DNA from 3 places in the Thalassotalea sp. PLHSN55 genome. Region 1 is predicted to be linked to each of the others. Evidence: predicted binding sites of a transcription regulator. Region 1 holds the regulator's gene; each other region holds the start of a gene.
The links. The regulator LexA, encoded in region 1, represses DNA repair genes until DNA is damaged. The targets are predictions, from matches to a motif close to TACTGTATNNNNATACAGTA.
Positions count from the first base shown of each region.

Region 2: imuA (translesion DNA synthesis-associated protein ImuA) is a predicted target of LexA. The motif match lies at 5,836-5,855, and genes of this name have one in related genera.
Region 3: recN (DNA repair protein RecN) is a predicted target of LexA. The motif match lies at 5,231-5,250, and genes of this name have one in related genera.

Region 1 is NZ_JBPDIH010000003.1:81,432-89,060, forward strand. It holds gene coxB (cytochrome c oxidase subunit II) at 1-990, opposite strand, end outside; gene lexA (transcriptional repressor LexA) at 1,544-2,167, opposite strand; gene ACRRSQ_RS06290 (PEP-CTERM/exosortase system-associated acyltransferase) at 2,531-3,331, shown strand; gene ACRRSQ_RS06295 (ThiF family adenylyltransferase) at 3,413-4,303, shown strand; gene ACRRSQ_RS06300 (PEP-CTERM sorting domain-containing protein) at 4,694-5,506, opposite strand; gene prsT (XrtA/PEP-CTERM system TPR-repeat protein PrsT) at 5,650-7,629, opposite strand, start outside.
Region 2 is NZ_JBPDIH010000001.1:542,764-550,392, reverse strand. It holds gene ACRRSQ_RS02525 (hypothetical protein) at 1-333, opposite strand, end outside; gene ACRRSQ_RS02520 (error-prone DNA polymerase) at 648-3,722, opposite strand; gene ACRRSQ_RS02515 (Y-family DNA polymerase) at 3,741-5,147, opposite strand; gene imuA (translesion DNA synthesis-associated protein ImuA) at 5,149-5,829, opposite strand; gene ACRRSQ_RS02505 (DUF6491 family protein) at 6,278-6,715, opposite strand; gene ACRRSQ_RS02500 (ABC transporter substrate-binding protein) at 7,109-7,629, shown strand, end outside.
Region 3 is NZ_JBPDIH010000004.1:136,487-144,115, forward strand. It holds gene dnaJ (molecular chaperone DnaJ) at 1-1,014, opposite strand, end outside; gene dnaK (molecular chaperone DnaK) at 1,298-3,226, opposite strand; gene grpE (nucleotide exchange factor GrpE) at 3,480-4,115, opposite strand; gene nadK (NAD(+) kinase) at 4,288-5,169, shown strand; gene recN (DNA repair protein RecN) at 5,302-6,966, shown strand; gene ACRRSQ_RS09240 (outer membrane protein assembly factor BamE) at 7,059-7,406, shown strand; gene ACRRSQ_RS09245 (RnfH family protein) at 7,486-7,629, opposite strand, start outside.

The DNA of each region.
Region 1 (7,629 bases):
TTTACCATAGCCTTGCATTCCAGTGCCAGCACGGCCGTTGACGACAATATCAATATGAGCTTGGATATCGCCGGTGGCAATTGCGCTGCCTTTTAGTGCAGGAAATGCTGGAGGAACACCTAAACCAGTGGGCTGATGACATGCAGCACAATGTGCCATATAAGTGGTTTCACCTAAGCTCATTAATTCATCCATAGACAAGGATGCATTTAACGATTGCTGCTCAGCTGCTAAAGCCTGTGCAGCTATGTCGCGTTGCTCAACTAGCCATTTTTCATAATCGGCTTCAGATCGCACGTCGACAACTACCGGCATAAAGCCATGATCTTTACCACAAAGCTCTGCACATTGGCCGCGATAAATACCGGGTTCATCAACTTTGGTCCAAGCCTCATTAATAAAGCCTGGATTAGCATCTTGCTTAACCGCAAAAGCTGGCACCCACCAAGAGTGAATAACATCGTCTGAGGTAATTAAGAATCGAACTTTTTTATTAACAGGAATAACAAGAGGTTTATCAACTTCAAGTAAGTAGTGCTCGCCCTTTTCAGCGTTATCACTTACTTGATTTTCGTATTGCTCTCTAGGGGTTGAAAGCACTGAATAGAATTCTATATCTTGGTCAAAGTACTTATAGTGCCATTTCCACTGCGAGCCAGTAATTTGAATAGTAACATCTGAATCGTCATTATTTTCCATCTCAATTAATGTACTCGTGGCAGGCACTGCCATGGCAATTAAGATGACAATCGGAATTGCGGTCCAGAGGATCTCGACCTTAGTACTTTCATGAAAAGTGGCTGGTTTTACCCCTTTAGATTTTCGATGAAAAATCATCGACCAAAACATTGCGCCAAATACAACAAGACCAATAGCAGTACAAATGTACATCACCATCATATGCAGGTCATAAACCTCCCTGCTAATATCTGTTGCGCCCTTTGTTAAATTTAACTGCATGTCGGCCCAAGCTGAACTAGAAAATAACATTCCTAGTAGCAACCAAACCTGGTTACATCTCTTCACTCAACATCTCCTTCTGCTTGTAAAAGCAAAACAGAACGTTTTGAAGCAAACAACTTAATTACTTATATTGGTTCTGTTTGGTTTTCTTATTATTATTTCCAACGTAAGGTAGAAACCACGCATTTACACCACGCTTTCTTCTATTTTCTTATTATCATTTTGTCTATTTGCTGTACTAGAATTACTTAAATTTTATTCAAGGTCTAGTTTTTTTATGACATAGATCAACAAAAAAACCTGTGATATCAATAGAGTATCTACTCTAGGAACGAATAAAAACGGACATATATATTCGTGATAAAAATCACAAAAAATTTGCTTCAGGCGAAGAGGGCTCTAGTGTTGAGCTGATTAAATAAACAACAATTTATTGAAAATAACGAGAGTATTGGCGGAGACAAAAACAAAAAATACGACATAAATTATGTCGTATTTAAGACTCTGTTTTTCTAGGCTTATCATTTAAGTTGAGGAAAAATATCTTAGTTAAAGCTGAAATAATAAAATTTAGATATGTTTACATCCAATCGGCAGAGCGAATAACCCCAACGGCGATCCCTTCAACATTGAAACTTTGGCTCGCTAGATCAACAACAATTGGAGAGAAATCTTCATTTTCGGCGTGTAAATAAACAACATTACCTTCACGCTTGAATCGCTTCACGGTAACGTCATCTTCAACTCTTGCCACAATAACTTGCCCGTTTTGCACATCACTGGTTTGATGAACCGCTAACAGGTCACCATCCAAAATACCGATATCCTTCATACTTTCACCATTTACCCGAAGTAAATAGTCTGCTGAAGGACGAAATAAGTTACCATCAATTTTATAATTTTCTTCAACATGCTCTTGCGCCAATATTGGTTCACCAGCAGCGACTCTGCCGATAAGTGGCAACCCCTCTTCTTCAATGAATTCTTCAGCTAGGCGAATCCCACGTGACGTGCCAGGCAACATTTCAATATAACCTTTTTTGGCTAACGCTTTTAAGTGTTCTTCCGCAGCATTAGCTGACTTAAAACCAAAAAAATCAGCTATTTCTGCACGAGTTGGCGGCATACCTGTAGCTGATATTTTTTCTTTTATTAGATCAAAAATCTGCTGTTGACGGGGGGTTAATGGTTTAAGCTCAGTCATTATATTTGCCTGTAAATATGAACAGTATACCTGTTATTGTATACAGCCTTTTAATAAAGGCAAGCTTAACATTGTGTAAAACGAAATTTTACACAACTATTGGCGCTGTTTTTAACTAATACACCTTTTATAAATGAAAGACATGACTTTTATTTTGTAACGACACCAAACTAACTAACCTCTTTAGTTTCAAACAGTAAGCTATAGAGAGCTTTCGTATTTTTTCTCATTAGTAACATCAAAAAAGTATTTAAATATAAAGGAAAATATTGAGTTACTAGTATATTATTAGTAAGAGATGACCTAAAGTTACATATTCGTACATATTGGCTGTTATTTTTACCAATTGATATTGAGGGAAACATGAGTTCTTATTCTATTGCTGAAAACTTCAATCAGTATTTCAAAATAAAATTTGCAAGCACCAAGGAACTCCAGCAAGAAGCATATAAAATTCGTTATGGTGTATATAGTGAAGAGCTTGGCTGGGAAGAACCAAACCCATTGCATATGGAATCTGATGAATGTGATAAATATGCCTATCACTGTTTATTAGAACACCGAAGAACTGGGGTATTTGCAGGGTGTATTAGATTAGTTATCCCACCAGCTGAAGATCCCGAAAAAAAGTTGCCTTTTGAAGAGCATTGTTTAAGTAGTGCAAAAACAGAAGTATTAGACACAACAACTTTACCACGTGGTGGCTTCGGTGAAATTTCACGATTAGCCGTACTTGCTTCGTTTAGGCGTCGTGAAAAGGAAAAGCAAGTTCCTTTCGTATTAAACGACGTTAATATGGACAACATGTATAGTCCCGAGGAAAGACGTAACTTCCCTAATATTGCGATGGGTCTATATTTAAGTGGCTTAGCTATGGCTACAATTTTTAATCATGTCGGTCTTGTTGTAATGATGGAGCCGAGATTAAATCGACGTCTAATTCGTTTTGGCTTGCCCTTTGAGCAAATTGGTGACGAAATGAATTATCACGGCCAGCGCGCGATGTTTTTTCTCGCTCGAGAGAAATTCGACACTGAACTAAATGATGAAATAAAGAAGCTTTATGCGATTTTATATGATGACCTCGCTTCTCAAATTTCATTAAGAAAATTTTCAAATAATGCAGAATTCAACTTGCCAGATATTAAGTTAATTACACCTTAGTCGCATGTTTTGGCAATATCTATTTTTTAAATAACAACGATAAAATAGTTTACTCTTAAGCTATTTTTCTAAAGGATTGCTATGTTTAACTACGAAGAAGCTTTCTCTCGTAATATCGGTTGGGTAACGAGAGACGAGCAACAAATACTGCGTAATACCCGTGTTGCAATTGGTGGGCTTGGAGGCGTAGGCGGCGATCATGCGATTGTTCTATCACGCCTTGGTATCGGGAAATTTAATATTTCCGATCTTGATGATTATGATGTAGCAAACTTCAACCGCCAAGCGGGTGCTAATATGAATACACTTGGTCGCCCTAAAGCGGAAGTCATGGAAGAAACCATTCGAGGTATCAACCCGGAAGCTGATATTAAGAACTTTGATCAAGGCATTACCGATGAAAACTTAGAAGAGTTTTTAACAGACGTTGATATTTATGTTGATAGTTTAGACATTTTTGCGTTAGAAATGCGCCGTAAAGTTTTTCGACGTTGTTACGAAAAAGGCATTCCAACAATTACTGCCGCGCCAATGGGAATGGGAACTGCATTTCTAGTATTCATGCCCGGCAAGATGACATTTGACGAATATTTTGCCATTGTAGATACGCCAGCAAACGCATCAGAAGAAGAAAAAGCGAACATTTTTAATGACAATATTATTCGTTTTGTTGTTGGTGTCTCACCTTCCATTCAGCAACGTCACTATATTGTTGATAGCACCTCAATAAACTTCTTTAAAAAGAAAGTACCTTCAACCTGTATGGGCATTTCGTTAGCCGCAGGTACCTTATGTACCAATGTACTTAAGCTTATTTTAAAGCGTGGTGATGTGATTTATGCACCACATGGGCTGCATTTTGATGCTTATCGAAACAAGTTAATTAAGACTTGGCGCCCTTGGGGTAATAAAAACCCTGTTCAACTGTATATGTTTTGGCGATTCAAACAAATCATTAAAGACAATACTTAAGCCATTTCAATCAACATCTATTAAAACTTCAAAGCTCTGTCAATGCAGAGCTTTTTTACATCCAAGATTAAAGCCTTGCAGCTTTTAACTTTCTACTTTTAGCTTCCTACTTGTAGCTTTCGCTTCCACTTGTAGCTTTTAACTTCCCACTTGCAGCTTTTAACTTCCCACTTGCAGCTTCGGCTTCCCACTTGCAGCTTCGGCTTCCCACTTGCAGCTTCGGCTTCCCACTTGCAGCTTCGGCTTCCCACTTGTAGCTTTCAACTTACCATTTATCTCTTGTAGCTCATCTCTTCCAACTTTTAGCTTTTAGCTTTTAGCTTCTAACTTGCAGCTTTTTAAGGCATAAAAAAACCGCCAATCGGCGGTTCTTTAAATGAGAGTTAAGTATTACTTAGCTTTGCGACGTGCTGCGCCAAAACCTAGTAAACCTAAACCTAACATTGCTAAAGTAGCAGGCTCTGGAACAGAGAATTCTAAAGAAGCATCATGCGTTCCACCAATACTTAAAATGTGACCTTCAGCTGTAGTTTCAACAAACTGTGGGTTGATAGGGTCAGTGTTTTGGTCAATACGGAAACGTACTGGCGCAGTATGGCTTGCTGCATATTCACTGAATGTTTGTGAACCACCACCAACTGCAATGTTAAAGATATCAGCTGCTGGGTTTACGTTAGTTACGTCACCAGAGAAAACTTGGTTACCTGGAGTACTTACGTGGCTCTTAATTTCAGTAGAAAATAAGTTAGTACCAGTAGCAAAACCATCTGCTGAAGTAAATAGTAACCAGTCAATAGTACCTGAAGTGTAGTTAAAATCAGTACCGTTGAATGTACCCATTAAATCATCAAACGTGAAGCTGATTAACCAGTCAACACCGTAACCGTTGTCACTTGGGCCAAATGGACCTAATTGTGAATCAACTAATGCAGTTGCACGGTTTGATAAGAAAGTACCTACTTCTAAGCCACCTTTTGAAACGATAGTATCGCCAACATCAAGACCGTTAAAATCGTTATCAGTAATTAAAGACTCTGATTCATAACGTAAAGTTAAGCTGTCTTTCCAACCAGTAGTTGTAGGACCGTCTGCAACTTGTGCGTTACCACCAAAGTCAGTACCAACATCAATGTAAATTGGATCTGCTGCTGCTGTCCCTGCAAATGTTAAAGCCATTGCTGCGGCTGTTAATAGTTTGTTCATTTTGTTAATCTCCGTTTGAGTTATGTTTGTATATAAGCAACGGAGATGCCAACTTTAAAAAAACCTTTAAAAACAACAAATTAACACAGCGGTGATTTTTAATTGTTTCAGCTTTGTAAAAATTACTGACACTTAATAACAAGCTATAAAGTGCGCTTTATTTGTTCAAATCTTTGCTTAGCGTCAAGGCTCAACTGACTCGAGTCAACATCGCCTAATAATGACTTAACTTCAGCATGGTTATTATTCGCCATTAACGCCTGTAAGTAATGAACTAAATAATTGTGATTACTTGGTTGTGCTTCTTTGGCTTGCGTCAAAAACGTTAAACTTTGTTGGTATTGTTTGTTAGCAAGTAAAGTTAAGCCATAAGTATTCATTATTGCGACATTATCTGGTGCCTGTTCAAATGCAGCTTTTGCATTGTCGAGTGCTTGTGTTGGCTTACCTAACTTTAGTGACAACATGGCAATATTGTTAAGCATGGCAAAGTGGTTATTCGTTTTACTTGCAACGTGCTGATAAATACTCATTGCTTTTTTAGGCTCGGTGCTTTCTAACAGTTCAGCTTGCTTTAATAGCAGATTCAGCGAAGGCTCTGCGCCTTTCGTAAAAGCATTAATCTGCTGAAGTGCTAATGCACTCTTATTAGTCTTTTGCAGGGCTGCTACATATTCAAGCAATACGGTTTCTACCTGACGCTGTTGATATACTTGACCTAATAATTGTTCAGCTAAAGCATAACGTTTTTCGAGATAAGCAATTTGGCCATCTAAATGCGTCATGCCAATATGTTCTTTATCTAGATTTTTCAAATTAGTTAATACACGTTTAGCGGCATAAATATCGTTATTATCAAGATGAATTTTCGCTAGATTTACTGCTAACCCTGTTGAAGTTGGCATTAAGTCTATGGCTTTTTCCATTTCAACAATCGCTTCTCGATACTTACCTTCAAGCTTCAAGACATTAGCTTTTGCTATTTGCGGTTTAGGGTTAAACCGGTTTTCTTTAATGGCTTTATCAAAGCTGGCGATAGCACCTTGGTAATCTTTGGTATTCGCTTGAATTTTGCCTTTAAACATTAATAACTGAATGTTTTTGTCATCTTTAGCAAGGCTTGATTCAACTACTTCCATGGCGGTTGTTAAGTCGTTGGTTAGCGCGTAATAGCCAGACAAAGCTAAAGCAGACACACTATTTGCATTGTTCTTGTCAAATTCAGCTTTTAGAAAACCTTCTATTCTTTCCTGATATTGCGCTTCGTTTGAAAAATTAAGTAAAGCAGCAACGGCGTAAGTCGCTTCCATGCTGGTCGAAATAACTTGCTGATAATATTCTATTGCTTGGTCAAAATTGCCTTCTTTTTCATTAAGCGCACCAAGCATATAAATAGCATTAACATTGTTACTATTAATTTTAGTCACTTTAACAAACTCTGCTTTCGCTTCACTTAGTTTGTCTTGTTTATCAAAAATTAAGCCATTAAGAATATGATGAAGTTCGGGATTAGACGTTTTAACCTTATTGGCAGCTTCAAATGCTTTAGTAAAGTCTTTATCAAATAGGTGCTTTTTAACGATTAAGGTTAACGCTGCATCCAATTCCGGGTTTTTATCATAGGCTTGTTCGAATAAAGATATAGAAGATCCGTCTTGATCAAAGTATTTGTAAAGCCCTTGTTGATAGTTAATATCAGCATTTTCAGGCTCCATATCTCGCGCTTTAGCAAGCAAGAAATCTGCTTCTGTTGCCTTACCTAATCGAAACATTTCTTGAGCAGACGCAGCTAATATTTGCGCATCTAGCTCGTCACTAGACGCACTTGCTAACTCGTCATATGCCTCACTTTCATAACCAAGTTGTAACTTTAATTGACTAAGCACGCGTTTAGCCGGGTGCTGATAAGTTAAATAATCTTTTATTTGCTCTAAATGAGAATAAGCCACTTCTGGCTGGTCTAATTGATACGCACTCATTCCTGCAGCGATTCGCGCCAATAACAAGCTACTATCAGCACGCAACGCGACTTCAGCATGTTGTTTAGCGACAGTAAAATCGCCATCAGCAAATCGACCTTGCGCTTTAATTTGATTAAGTACGCTGCTATTTGGACTGATCGT
Region 2 (7,629 bases), on a different contig from region 1:
GCCAACAAACGGCGTATTGCGCCGTAAGCGCCTCATTTTTGGTGTATCTTCTATCATCGCCTTGGTAAAGACACTCGGTTGGTCGATAAGTTCTAAGATACTGTACCAATTAATAAATTGTCCGTAACCGATTTTCCCTTGCTCGCGCTGCGCTTCTAATCGCCTTTTTATTTGTTCAACTAAAGCTAAATCGGCGAGTAATTTCTCAGCAATAGCTTGATGAATGGCGATAATTTGCCGATCAATATTCTCATCTTTAATCGATGTTTTCTTAATAGAATAACGGCGACTTTTTTGCTGCCGATGTTGTGAGCCACGTTGTCGATGATACATTAGAGCGTGTTGACCTTTGGTGTATGTTTTTGCAGCGAATTATTTACCATTTATACAAGGCAGAGCGATTGTCGTGTAGTTATTCTACATAAATGAGTGATAAAGACTTTATGCTCCTGCAAAGTCACCTTACCCCACATCCATGTGGGGCAACGCAGTAGAAATGGCAAACAAACGCTGTCCCAAGGATCCATTTAAACGCTTCCTGCTCTTTGTTACTAACTTTAGACGTAGAACCACTATGCCTCAAGTTAGTGCCGCGATCAGAAAGCGTTTAAATTGGACTAAATTCATACCACAAAGATCAACACGCTCTAGTGAAAGTCTCTTGATTTTGTGTTTAGCGTCGCAAGCTGATCCGTTAAATCAATCAGCTTACCGGCAATGACATGGGTAACATCGCCTTCTCGCTCTAATATGCCGGTCACTTTTAATACTTTAGCGGTCATATAGGCTTGTTTTTGCGCTCTTGAAGTTGCCGCCCATACAACGACATTAATATTGCCGGTATCATCTTCTAAGGTCATAAAGGTAACTCCAGATGCAGTTCCTGGTGCTTGTTTACCGGTCACAATACCAACCACAGACACCAGCGATTTATGCGCGAGGTTTTTCAACGCCATCATACGGGTAAAGCCATTTAACTTGCCTGCTTCATCCATAATAGTTATAGGGTGTTTTCCTAAGCTTAGCCCAGTTGCGGCATAATCTTCGGTTAAATTTTCCATCTCGTTTGGCATAAATTCAAATGAGGTTTGTGTGCTCTGGTTATGTGGTGAAAATAACGGTAAGTCGTTTTCATTATTCATGATCTGCCAACGCGTCGCGTATCTATCACCTGATATGGCATGAAAGGCATCAGCACTGGCTAATTGCTCAATAACATAACGGTTTATTGCTAAACGTTTTACTTCACTAACCGATTGAAATCCGGCTTTAGGTCGATGTTTGACTAACAGCTCTGCCGCCTGTTTTGAGCAGCCTTTGATCAAACGAAAACCTAAACGTAATGCTAAGCCGCCCTGCACTTTGACTACCTGATGATCATAAACTGACTGATTAATGCAAATCGGTAATATGCTGATATGGTGCCGTTTAGCGTCTTGTATTAATTGCGATGGCGAATAAAAACCCATCGGTAAACTGTTTAAAATTGCCGTATAAAATAGCGTTGGATAATAATATTTAAGCCAAGCTGACACATAAGCGAGTACCGCAAAAGACGCCGAGTGACTTTCAGGAAAACCGTATTCACCAAAGCCAAGTATTTGGCTAAAAATTTGCTCGGCAAACGCTACCTTATAACCTCTTGCTTTCATGCCACTAATTAATTTAGCTTTAAACTGAAACAGCTTGCCGTTTTTTTTCCAACTCGCCATTGCTCGGCGTAATTGATCCGCCTCACCGCCGGTAAAACCCGCTGCAACCATGGCAAGTTTTATCACCTGCTCTTGAAAAATAGGCACACCTAAGGTGCGAGATAATACCTCTTTCACCGCTTGAGAGGGGTATTCAATTGGCTCAATACCGTCACGACGCTTTAAAAAAGGATGCACCATATCCCCTTGTATTGGCCCGGGTCGTACAATGGCAATTTGAATGACAAGATCGTAATAATTGGCAGGTTTTAGCCGAGGTAACATGCTCATTTGCGCCCGCGATTCAATTTGAAATAACCCCACGGTATCTGCCTGTTGTATCATCTGATAAACCTTAGCATCGTCTTGCTCTCGAGTAATACTGGCGATAGTTAATTCCCGTTGATGAAATTGTTTAACCAGCTGAAAACACTTACGAATAGCGCTAAGCATGCCTAACGCTAGCACATCAACTTTCAGTAAACCGAGTGATTCTAAATCGTCTTTATCCCATTGAATTACAGTACGTTCATCCATGCTGGCATTTTCAACCGGTACTAATTCGTATAACGGCCCGGCTGAGATAACAAAGCCACCAACGTGTTGCGATAAATGCCGCGGAAAACCTTTGATTTCATTCACCAACTGAATAAATTGTTGCCCTTTATTTGACTGCGGATCTAGCCCTAATTCAATCACCTGTGACTGCCAATCAAGTGAGCTGTCGCGTCGGTTAATATTTTTAATAAAAAATTCAAGTTGTGTCAGGTTAATACCAAGCGCTTTGCCAACTTCACGTATCGCACTTTTTAGCCGATAAGTGATCACCGTAGCGGCAATAGCAGTACGCTCTCGGCCATATTTTTGGTAAATATATTGAATAACTTCTTCACGGCGTTCATGTTCAAAGTCAACATCAATATCGGGCGGCTCGTCACGCTCTTTGCTAATAAAGCGTTCAAACAATACGTTAATTTGCCTTGGGTCTACCGAAGTTATTTCTAAGCAGTAACACACAATCGAATTTGCCGCAGAGCCTCGACCTTGAAATAAAATCCCGGCATGTTTGGCAAACATCACCACATCACGAATGGTTAAAAAATAATAAGGATAATTAAGCTCTTCAATTAATGTCAGCTCTTTTTCAATAGTTTGTGCAAGCTCGGTTTGAATACCTTCTGGAAAACGAAATTCAATGCCTTTAGCCACCAATTCACGCAGATGTGCCATTGGCGTTTTACCTTTAGGTACTAATTCTGCTGGATATTCATAGCGCAGCTCTTGCAAATTAAACTGGCAACGTTTGGCGATCACTTGCGACTCTGCCAACCATTGGGCTTCAAATAATTTACTGAGCTTAGTCACAGATCTCAGTGCCCGTTCAGCGTTCGATAAACGTTGGTGACCAAGCGAACTTACGCTAGTGCCCGCTTTAATAGCTGTTAAAGTATGTTGTAATTCAATGCGGTTAGCATTATGAAACAGTACGCCGCCACATGCGGTAATGGGCAATTCAAGGTGTTGCGCCAACAATTGGCAATGCTGCAAATAGTCTTGGTCATTACTTAATAAACGCCGCTGCGCGCCAAGCCAAAGTCGGCTTTGATGATATTGGCTCAGCCAATGCCCCCAATGTTGATCGCATGTTTTTCCTGTCGGGAGCCAAATCAGTAAACAATGCTTCACTGACATTAAATCCCATTCTTGTAGCTGATAACTGCCCTTTTCACTACGTCGCCGAGCATTGGTGATCACCCGACAAAGCTCGGCATACGCTTTACGATTGGGAGACAACAAGATCACTTGTAACTCGTCATTGAGCCAAAACATGCTGCCAACAATGAGCTTAATCGCCAATTGGTGTTCTTTAATCGCACTATAGGCACGCACAACTCCTGCCACTGAACATTCATCGGTGATCGCCAGCGCTTGATAACCTAAAAAATTCGCTTGAATAATCAACTCTTCAGGATGAGAAGCCCCTTGCAAAAAGGAAAAATTACTTTGGCAAAACAGTTCGTTATATGTCATTAACCACAAAGCTCCCCATTAACTAAAAACGCCGTGTACAAACCAACGTTGATGATTATCTCGAAATAACCATAACCAACGCCCCTGTTGACTACGGGCAATAAAATAATCGCGTGCTACTTGATGGTTATCCCACCAACCAGTGACGATGCGTTCAGGGTACGGAATAACCTGCACTTGTTCATTTAATGGCAGTGGTGATGGCAGTAAAACGCTGGGTCGCAGCTTTTGCTCAACGCGGCTGGTTATTTCAGTCGAAAAAGGCGTGCACAACTGATTAGCAAATTCTGGTCGATCGTCTTGTACGGTAGTAATGCCTTTTACGCGCTCTTCTCCGAGTTTTGCACTGAGTATCGAGATAAGTCCTTTCGCCGAAACGCTGCCTTGTGCTCCTTGAAATAAATCACGCCGCTGCGCGTATTTACTCATTAAGCGTTTCACTTTTAATGTTAAACCGGTCACAGGTGCAGTTAAGGTAACCGACTCTAATGCCAGTTGACTAAGCTGCAACCATTTTTCTGCTTGATATTCTCCTTCTGCGGCGCTAACCACCAGCACAAAGTCATCCGCATCACGTTGGTGAAAAACAATATCAAGCGCTGCCGCTAATTTATCTTTCAACCTTAAATATTGCTCTAATAATCGATACTGTTTCAACAACGGTTTTTCGATATGTTGCAGGTTAACCACTTCGTAATATAGCTCTAAATAGTGCTCAAAATGTTCAGGGGGTATATAAGCAGTAACGGGGTGCTGTATTTGCCCAGTTAAACGGCCAATATAATTAACCACCTCCACGTCAAAACGCGCCGCAAGCTCGGTAAATGACAACACCAGTAAATCTGCAAAGTGGCGCACACCCACTTTATGTAAACGTGTGATCACTTGACTGGCTAAGTCTGAACAAGCTAAAGGCTGCAGCTTAATTTGGCGCAGTAATGCTTGCTCATCGTCAGAAATGCCATTAAGCCCTTGTCTGGCTAAAATGCGCGCCGCATATGGCGAATACCCTGTCGCGTATTGATAGTGAAGATTTAACGGCTGTAAATGCTGTGATAACTGCTGCCAGTAATGGGCTAAATCTTGATATAAGGTCAGCATGCTAGTGACTTTAAGCAGTAAACCATTCGGTGGATATAAAGTAATATCTGCCGTAATTGAATATAACCAATGGGCGATGCGTTTTAGCGCGCGATTTTCTGTGCTTTGCTGATAAGGTTTAACCTGCAATGAGCGGCATAACGATGAGGCAGTGCCTAAACCCATGCCTAGTTTTACCCCTTCGCTTAATGCGGGGGCATTAAGTTGCACCACTTCATTTATTTTGTCATCAAAAATAACCAGTGGTTGCATTTCCTTCCCGGCTTGTTGGTACATAACATCAAGCTGCAAGGCTGGAAAATGAAGATAGAGCCACAAGGTCATGCTAACCTGCTTGCGCCTTAGAAAACTGCACGACATTATCAGGTAGAGGTGCTTGAGTAAGCCTCGGCCAATGTTTTGCCATATTGATAATAAAATGGTCTGTGCGCCAGCCGCGTTTGCGTTTATTAATGCTGGCAGAAACACCTTGGGCGTGCGGCTGTAATGACAGACTTAAATCAAAAGGGAGCGACAGCGATTCCGCTTTATTGGTGCGTAAAATAAACTGTCGGCTGTTGCCGGTTTCGCTGGCCACCTGCAGCCGTTTCACTTGGTGAACTTCAAGCGCTTGATGGGTCCACATGATAACGCTATGACAAGCACCACTGCGTAAACACTGCTCTGCCGCCCATAAGCTTTCTTGCTGCTTTTCAGGATACACCAATAAAACTTTACTTAAATCAAAACCTTGCGCCGACAACACTTGTGCACTAATAATGCCAAGTGGCGCGATAAACACAATCAAGCGTTGCTCTTCAATGGCGCGAGTTAACATCGGCAGCAGTAAGCGCAACTCGCCAATGCCAGCAGCGCTTTGTATTTCAGTAACGCCTTGTTGAAAGCCACCATCAAGATATTGATCAAGTTCAGCGTAACCTGTCGACTCACCTGTCGCTAAAGGGGCTTTGCTACGACCTTGCCAAACTAAATGTCGATGCTGGAGTTGTTCGATTAAATTATTCATAAAAACACCTGTATTTATATACAGTATAATTTAAAAATAATAATTTTCTAGTGCCTATGTTTAATAAATTTTAATTCAACGTATTAACAATTAGTTAGCAAAATTGACTGTTGGTAAAAGCGGTTCAAATTAAGCAGGATAAAAAAGTCCGAGGTTATTACTAACCTCGGACTTTAATTATTTATCTGGTTAATGGTGATTAAGGGCAATTGGCGCAGTGCATTTCCAGTTACCATGACCTAGCGATAGGGTTAACGCTCTTTTCAATAGGAAGCTATACGATAAAATTTGTTATAAAAAATAAAGGCCTAACCGATACATTCAGTTAAGCCTTTACAGTTAAAGTATATAATTTAAAAAACAGTTAAAACAATATTTAAAACAATACTCTAGCCTTGATATTAGTCACATGAAAGTGATGCTAATTTTAGTTTTAACGCAACAATAATTACTTGCTTTGCTCAGTTTCTTGTTGCTCTTTATTCATTTCTTCGAGCTTTTCAGGGTGCCATTCGTTGATGCTTGTGATCATACAGCTTAAACCGCGCATCGTGTCTGCGTCAGTTTTTACGCGGTCGCCACGTTGAATACACGATGAGCCAGTTTTACCGATAATAGCAATGCGGTACATCGCCCAGTTTGCATCACACGGGCCTGATAAATTCAGCTTAAACTGATTTCTTCGACTCAGTGTCACAATCAGCGCTTTGTCGTCGTTATCGACATTACTCCAGCCATTAATACTGCGAATAAAACAAGCCTGATTCACTTCTTCACCAATTCTAGGATCGTTTTCGACACTCACCATAGGTTCGTCAGCATCGGTAGATGCACAAGAAAATAGTGTTATTGAAGATAAAACTAAGATAGCTCTAAGCCATTGCATATTCATTTCCTTAAACTTGTAAAACTTAATAAATACTAGGGTCTGTTACTCTTCCAGTTTAGAACTGTGTTGCACTTAAAAATATGGTGATAACGGCACTTAATGTAAAATTTAGTTATTCCAAATGCACATTGAATACCGATTATTAGTTCCAAGCATAACCTAAGCACTTACCCCCTGTTGGCAACACCGAGAGACTATTTTTCAAGGCACCTTTTTGCCTTGTTATCTTTAAAATTAGTCTCTAGCAGAAAACAAAAGATCAACAGACCCTAACCAAAATAGATCGGGTGATTGTTCTCAATTGTAGCAATAATAAGCTATTTTTTATAATAAGCAGCATATAAATGGATTTTTTTGCCGTATTTTTCCCTTACATTTTAGGCAAATAATATGAATAAAATTAAGCGTTATATCATCGCTTTATTCACATACGCTTATTTGGTTTTATTTTCATTACTAGCACTTGCGCAGCCCTCAGATAATAGCGTTAACGACAACAATACGATTAGCCTTTCTGTTCATATTAGTCCTGCAGCAAAAGCAGCGTTCTTCCCACTTATTCAACAATTTGAACAACAATCAAGTATAAAAGTTAAAATCGTAAAATACACCAAAGATGATGAATTTGAGCAATTGAATAATCGCTGGCTTGTTGATGGTATCGACAGCCCTGATATTTTATACGCACACGCCTCACATCGCTTCCATCAGCAAATAAAAGCTGGCTATGCTCATTCCATTTCTCATTTATGGCAAAAACACCAATGGGAGGAACAATTTTCCACCAAATTGATTGATTGGGTTTCATACCAAGGACAAATTTATGGCTTGCCTTATGTGAAAGCAACTTGGGGATTTTTTTATAAAACATCATTAACTGAGCGTTTTGGTGAAGTGCCGCAGCAATGGCA
Region 3 (7,629 bases), on a different contig from region 1:
ACTTACCGGCGTTTCAATGACGACTTTACACATTAAATCACCAGTAGAATGGCTACGTACTGATTTAACACCTTTACCACGTAAACGGAACATTTTACCGGTTTGCGTTTCTTTTGGCACTTTCAGCTTCACTTTCCCTTCAAGTGTAGGGACTTCAATTTCACCGCCTAATGCCGCGGTAGTAAAACTAATTGGCACTTCACAGTACAAGTGGTTTTCATCACGAACAAAAATATGATGATCTTTAACATTCGCTTGTACGTATAAATCGCCCGCTGGCGCGCCATGCTCACCCGCTTCACCTTCGCCTGATAAACGAATTCTATCGCCAGTATCAACACCTGGTGGAATTTTAACAGATAAGGTTTTGGTTTTCTCAACGCGGCCTTGACCACGACAAGAAGGACAAGGATCAGTGATCACTTTACCTTTACCGCTACAGGTTGGACAGGTTTGTTGAACAGCAAACATGCCTTGGCGCATTTGCACTTGGCCATGGCCATGACAGGTAGAACAGGTTTTAGCACTGGTGCCTTTTTTCGCGCCGCTGCCACCACATGGGTCACAACTAACAAACGTTGGCACTTTAATTTCTAAGGTTTTACCTTTAACCGCTTCTTCAAGCGTTAGTTCAAGGTTATAACGTAAGTCTGAACCTCTACGAGAGCGTGATTGACCACCACGTCCGCCGCCACGTCCACCACCAAAAATATCGCCAAATACGTCACCAAAAATATCACCAAAATCGCCTTGACCACCGCCAAAACCGCCACCACCGTGACCGCCTTGTTCAAATGCCGCATGACCGTATTGGTCGTAAGCCGCACGTTTTTGATCGTCATTTAGAATTTCATAAGCTTCTTTTACTTCTTTAAACTGCTCTTCTTTTGACTTATCACCCTTGGTTCTATCTGGGTGAAACTTCATTGCTAAGCGTTTGTAAGCTTTTTTGATATCACGCTCAGACGCATCTTTCGATACCCCTAGCACTTCATAATAATCACGTTTTGACATAGTTATTTCTTTACTTCAATTGATTGAATATTCATTTGTTTAGCTTCTTAACACTGAGCAATTCAGTAAAAAACCAAGCAAATTAACATCGCGTTTTATATAAGGTCTTACATAACAAAGCGCCGAAGTTATCGACGCTTTAATATTAAAGGAACAAGCCTTTGATGACTCTGTTTAAGCTGTTTAGGCTAATTTCAAGAAGAAGGCACGGAGCGTAGTTTACCTACGTGAGTACCTTCGACAAAGAAATTAGTTGAAACAGCGACAACAGAGTTATTCAAACTTACTTGTCGTCTTTAACTTCTTCGAATTCCGCATCAACAACATCGTCGCCAGCTGGAGCTGCATCCGCTTCAGGTGCTGCGCCTTCAGGAGCCGCGCCGCCTTGTGCTTGAGCTTTCGCTTGCGCGATTTCCATTAACTTAGCTGAAGCTTCAATTACTGCTTGAGATTTTGCATCAATGGCTTCTTTGTCGTCGCCTTTGATGACTTCTTCAAGTTCAGTTAATGCAGCTTCAATTTTGTCTTTGTCTTCGCTAGGTAAATCGTCGCCCGCTTCTTCAATTTGCTTACGTGTTGCGTGAACCATGCCGTCAGCTTGGTTACGTGCTTGAACTAATTCTTCAAACTTCGCATCTTCATCAGCATTTGCTTCTGCGTCGCGTACCATTTGCTCTACTTCATCATCTGATAAACCAGAAGAGGCTTTAATGGTAATTTTTTGCTCTTTACCTGTGTTCTTATCTTTCGCAGTAACGTGCAAGATACCATCGGCATCAATATCAAACGTTACTTCGATTTGTGGCATACCACGTGGCGCTGCATCAATACCTTCAAGGTTGAATTGACCAAGTGATTTGTTTGCACTTGCTTGCTTACGCTCACCTTGCACAACATGCACAGTAACCGCTGATTGGTTATCTTCTGCTGTTGAGAACGTTTGTGATTGCTTCGTAGGAATCGTAGTGTTTTTGTCGATAACTTTGGTCATCACACCGCCCATTGTCTCAATACCTAGAGATAATGGAGTAACGTCAAGAAGTAATACGTCAGTTACGTCACCAGAAAGAACACCCGCTTGTACTGCTGCACCAGAAGCTACTGCTTCGTCAGGGTTAACATCTTTACGTGGTTCTTTACCGAAGAAATCAGTCACCGCTTTTTGTACCATTGGCATACGTGTTTGACCACCAACCAAAATAACATCGTTTACGTCGCTTACTGAAAGGTCAGCATCTTTAAGGGCAGTTTTTAACGGCTCTAAAGTTGCTTGAACCATGTCTTCAACTAAAGATTCTAACTTAGCACGAGTTACTTTAACGTTCATGTGCTTAGGACCAGAAGCATCCGCTGTAATGTAAGGTAAGTTAACATCAGTTTGTTGTGCTGAAGAAAGCTCACATTTTGCTTTTTCTGCCGCTTCTTTCAAACGTTGCATTGCTAATGGATCAGTGGTTAAGTCCATGCCTGCGTCTTTTTTGAATTCAGCTACAAGGTAGTTGATTAAACGGTTATCGAAATCTTCACCACCTAAGTGAGTATCACCATTAGTTGCTAATACTTCGAACGTGTGCTCGCCTTCAACTTCGTCAATTTCAATAATTGAAATATCAAAAGTACCACCACCTAAATCGTATACTGCAACAACTTTATCACCTTGTTGCTTGTCCATGCCGTAAGCAAGTGCAGCAGCCGTTGGTTCGTTGATAATACGCTTAACATCTAAACCTGCGATACGGCCAGCATCTTTAGTGGCTTGACGTTGTGAATCGTTAAAGTAAGCAGGAACCGTAATTACCGCTTCAGTTACGCTTTCACCTAAATAGTCTTCTGCCGTTTTTTTCATTTTTGCTAAAACTTCAGCAGAAACTTGTGGTGGCGCAACGTTTTTATCACGTGCGGTTACCCAAGCATCACCATTGTCTGCTTTTGTAATACCAAATGGCATAATTTTAATATCGCGTTGAACTTCTTCGTCTTCAAAACGACGACCGATTAAACGCTTGATAGCAAATAAGGTGTTTTTAGGGTTAGTTACTGATTGACGCTTAGCTGGTTGACCAACTAAAGTTTCGCCTTCTTCAGTGTATGCGATGATTGAAGGTGTTGTACGATCACCTTCTGCGTTTTCAATTACACGAACACTATCGCCATCTAGTACAGCAACACATGAGTTTGTTGTCCCTAGGTCAATACCAATTATTTTGCCCATCTTGAGGATCTCCGAATACTATTAAAATGTAGATTAAATCTGTTGATGAACAGTTAGTGGGGGCAGGAAAATTGGTTTTCAACACTAAAAAGTGAAAAATGTAAGAAAATTTTAGTAGAAGGCGATATTTTTTATGTTTATCGTCTAATTACCACAAAACGATGCTTTGCACTTTAAAGTCGCTTTGTAAACGTCAGCCAATAAAAAACCAGCACAATGGCTGGTTTTTTCATTAACGATATAAAGCAAAAGATTATGCAGTAGTATCTACACTTGGTGCAGCTTTAGATACCATCACCATTGCCGGGCGAATTAAACGACCATTTAATTCATAACCTTTTTGCATTACGGCAATAACCGTGTTTGGCGCAACACCTTCAACTTCTTGCATAGACATCGCTTGATGTTGCTCTGGGTTGAACGGTTGGTCTTGTGGGTCAATCGCCTTAATAGCAAATTTTTCTAAGCCAGAAAGTAAACCTTGAAGGGTTAGGTTAACACCTTCGTAGGTTGTTTTTTGCGACTCATCTTCGGCGTCAATCGTTGCTAAACCACGCTCTAAGTTATCAACAACCGTTAACATTTCACCGGCAAACTTTTCTAACGCAAACTTACGCGCTTTTTCGACGTCTTGTGCTGCGCGGCGACGGACGTTGTCTACTTCAGCTTTAGCACGAATAACTGAGTCTTTTTGATCAGCTACTGTCGCTTGGGCGGCAGCAAGTGCTAATTCTAATTCGTTGATTCTTTCTTGCTCTTCACTGATCACTTCATGAGCATGTTCATGTTGCTCTTCAACTTGCTCTTCAGCTTGTTGCACTATTTCTTCAGCCAATTGCTCTGCAGCAAGTTCTTCGGCACTTTTATTCTCGGTTGACTGATTCGTCATGAAAAACTCCAAGGTAACACATAAAATATTGGTAAAACTTAATAGGGCTAATTATGGGGCTTAGATTTTACGATTCAAGCGTAAAAGCAAAACTTTTGAAAAAAGTGAACTTTACAAGCGCCCCATTAACAGCGAAACTTAGCCTAATATCAAGAATTTTAGACACAAAGCTATGTCCAACCAGTATAAAACGATCGGCTTAATTGGTAAACCTAACCACGAAGGTGCAGGAAATACCATTGAAGCGCTACATAATTACCTTACCGAACACAACTATAATGTTTTGGTTGAGAACTCTGTTGCAAGCTCAGTGTCGATTGACAATATTAACAGTCAATCATTGACTAAAATAGGTGAATTAGCCGATCTTGCAATTGTGGTTGGCGGCGACGGTTATATGCTAGGCGCAGCGCGCGTACTGGCTTGTTACGACATTGGCGTTTTAGGCGTTAACCGAGGTAATTTAGGTTTTTTAACTGACTTATCACCTGATGATTTATTCGAGCCATTAGCTAAGATTTTAGCCGGCGAGTCTAAAAGCGAACAACGCTTTATTATTGAAGCAGAAGTGTATCGTCACGGAAAATTAAAAAGCTCCAACAGTGCGGTAAATGAGGCCGTACTTCATGCTGGTAAAGTAGCCAACATGATTGAGTTTGAAGTCTATATTGATGGTAGTTTTATGTTCAGCCAACGTTCAGACGGTTTGATCTTGTCTACACCTACCGGTTCAACGGCTTACTCAATGTCTGCCGGCGGACCAATTTTAACGCCAAACCTAAATGCACTTTCTTTAGTGCCTATGTTTCCGCATACCTTAACAAGTCGCCCAATAGTGGTCGATGGTAACAGTGAAATTAAATTAGTACTCGCCAATGAAAACTATGAAAATTTGCAAGTAAGCTGTGATGGCCATGTGATTTTGGCAGTAATGCCGGGCGATGAAGTGATTATTCGAAAAAGTGAAAATACCATTCGCTTGATTCATCCACTGGATCATAATTATTTTAGCGTTTTAAGACAAAAGCTCAGTTGGGGTAATAAACTTTATTAATTTCAAAGTGATGTAAAATAAAACAGCATAATTAATCATCAACACTTGCATAAAAAACCGATACTGTATAAATTAACAGTATCGGTTTTTTGCATTTAGCTCAAATTTAAAAACGATTAATAGAGAACTCTTATGCTGCTACAACTTAACATTCAAAATTTTGCTATTGTTCGAAATCTTGACCTTGAATGGCATCAAGGCATGACCACCATCACAGGTGAAACTGGTGCAGGTAAATCTATTGCCATTGACGCATTAGGGCTTTGCTTGGGCGAACGAGCAACCACCAATACCGTTAGACCAAACTGTAAAAAAGCAGAGTTAAGTGCAACCTTCGACATTGCTAACAATACAGCAGCACAAAACTGGCTAAAAACAAAAGACCTAAATTTAGACGACGACTGCATTTTACGCCGTATTATTTCTGCTGAAGGTCGCTCAAAATCTTATATTAATGGCAGCCAAGTACCATTAATACAGCTTAAAGAGTTAGGCCAATTACTGATTAATATTCATGGCCAACATGATCACCAATTATTAACAAAAGCGAGTGAGCAGCGAAAAATTGTTGATGATTATGCCGATCACTGCCACTTGTTAGACGAAGTAAAGTATTACTACAAACAATGGCAACAACTGAATAACGAATTAAAAAGTTTGCAAGACAGTCAATTGCAACGAGAAGCTAAACGCCAATTACTGCAATATCAAGTCACTGAACTTGATGAATTCTCACTGCAAGAAGATGAGTTTTTACAATTAGAAGGCGACTATAAACGTCATAGCCACGCACAGAGCATTCTGACCGAAAGCCTCATTGCACTTGATATCCTCAGCACCAATGAACAATTCAACGTTAACGACAGCTTAGGCAAAGCGATTGAAAATTTGTCTGCGTTTAGTCATATTGATGCGGATTTAGCCAATATCACCAACTTACTGCAAGAGTCATTAATTCAAATAGAAGAAGCAAGCAACGATTTACGCCATTACCACGATAAACTTGAACTCGACCCACAAGCCTATGCCGCAATTGAAGAGCGATACTCTCTTGCATTGCAGCTAGCGAAAAAGCATCAAGTTGCGCCTGAAAAGTTACCTCAACTACATGCAAGTTTATCGCAAGAGCTAGCAAATATTAGTCAAGACGAATCTCGTGTATTGACAGTGATTGATGAAATTGAAAAAACTGAACAAGCGTATTTTCAAAGTGCGGAAAAATTATCAAAGTCTCGACAAAAGTCAGCCAAAGCCCTTAGCAAGAAAATCAGCACCAGTTTACATGAGTTAAATATGGAGCATGGTAAATTTCATGTAGATATTACTCATAACGATAGCAAAGCATTATCACCTAATGGTATTGATGAAGTCTTATTTTTAGTGAGCTTAAATCCTGGGCAAGCCTTAGAGGCCATGCATAAAGTTGCCTCTGGCGGTGAGTTATCAAGAATAAGTTTAGCAATGCAAGTCATTCTTGCCGATAAAGTAGTAACACCTGCGCTTATTTTTGACGAAGTTGACGTTGGCATTAGCGGCCCTACTGCTGCGATGGTTGGCACTAAATTGCAACAACTCGCCCAGAAGACACAAGTTATCTGTGTAACTCATCTACCGCAAGTTGCGTGTAAAGGGCATCAACAGTTTTTTGTTGCAAAATTAACCGACGGAGCGCACACAGAAACGACCGTTACGGAACTAAGTCAGCAAAGTCGCGTCAAAGAAATAGCTCGATTACTTGCGGGCGATAAAATTACCGATAATAGTCTGGCAAATGCCGCCGAGTTATTGGCTGGATAACAAGATTAACGAAGAAATTAAAAAATAATTTTGTATCTCAGCTTTAGCTTAGTTATTATCCCCGTTCACACTTTTTTGGTACAGATATTTACATGTTGTTTAGAACACTTATTGTTATTCTTGTTATTTCTCTTGCGTCTTGCTCAAGCTGGGTATTTCGTCGCGATATACCTCAAGGCAACTACCTTGAACAAAAAGATATCGACAAACTTCAAATTGCGATGACTAAAGAGCAAGTTAAATTTGTATTAGGTAGTCCTGTTGTTGTCGACTCATTTCATGATGATACTTGGCATTATGTGTATAAATTTAAATCTGGCCGAGACGAAAGCTATAACAAGCGTAAGCAATTTATTATTAAATTTGAAGATAATAAGCTAGTGAGCGCAGAAGGTGATTTCACCTTGCCTGAGAGCTTCTACGAGCCAATGATTAACTAATTAATCGTTATCGTTATTACAGATACAAAAAAACGGCGATGTGCCGTTTTTTTTATGTCTGCATCTTTTTAAGAGTAAACTAACCGCCTCTTAACGGGTTAACACGCCCACCAGTCACTTTATCGGCGCGCCCTTCTTCTTTTGCTTTTTCGGCTCGGCGTTTACGTACTTCTTTTGGATCGGCTATTAATGGACGATATATTTCTATTCTATCAAGATCGTT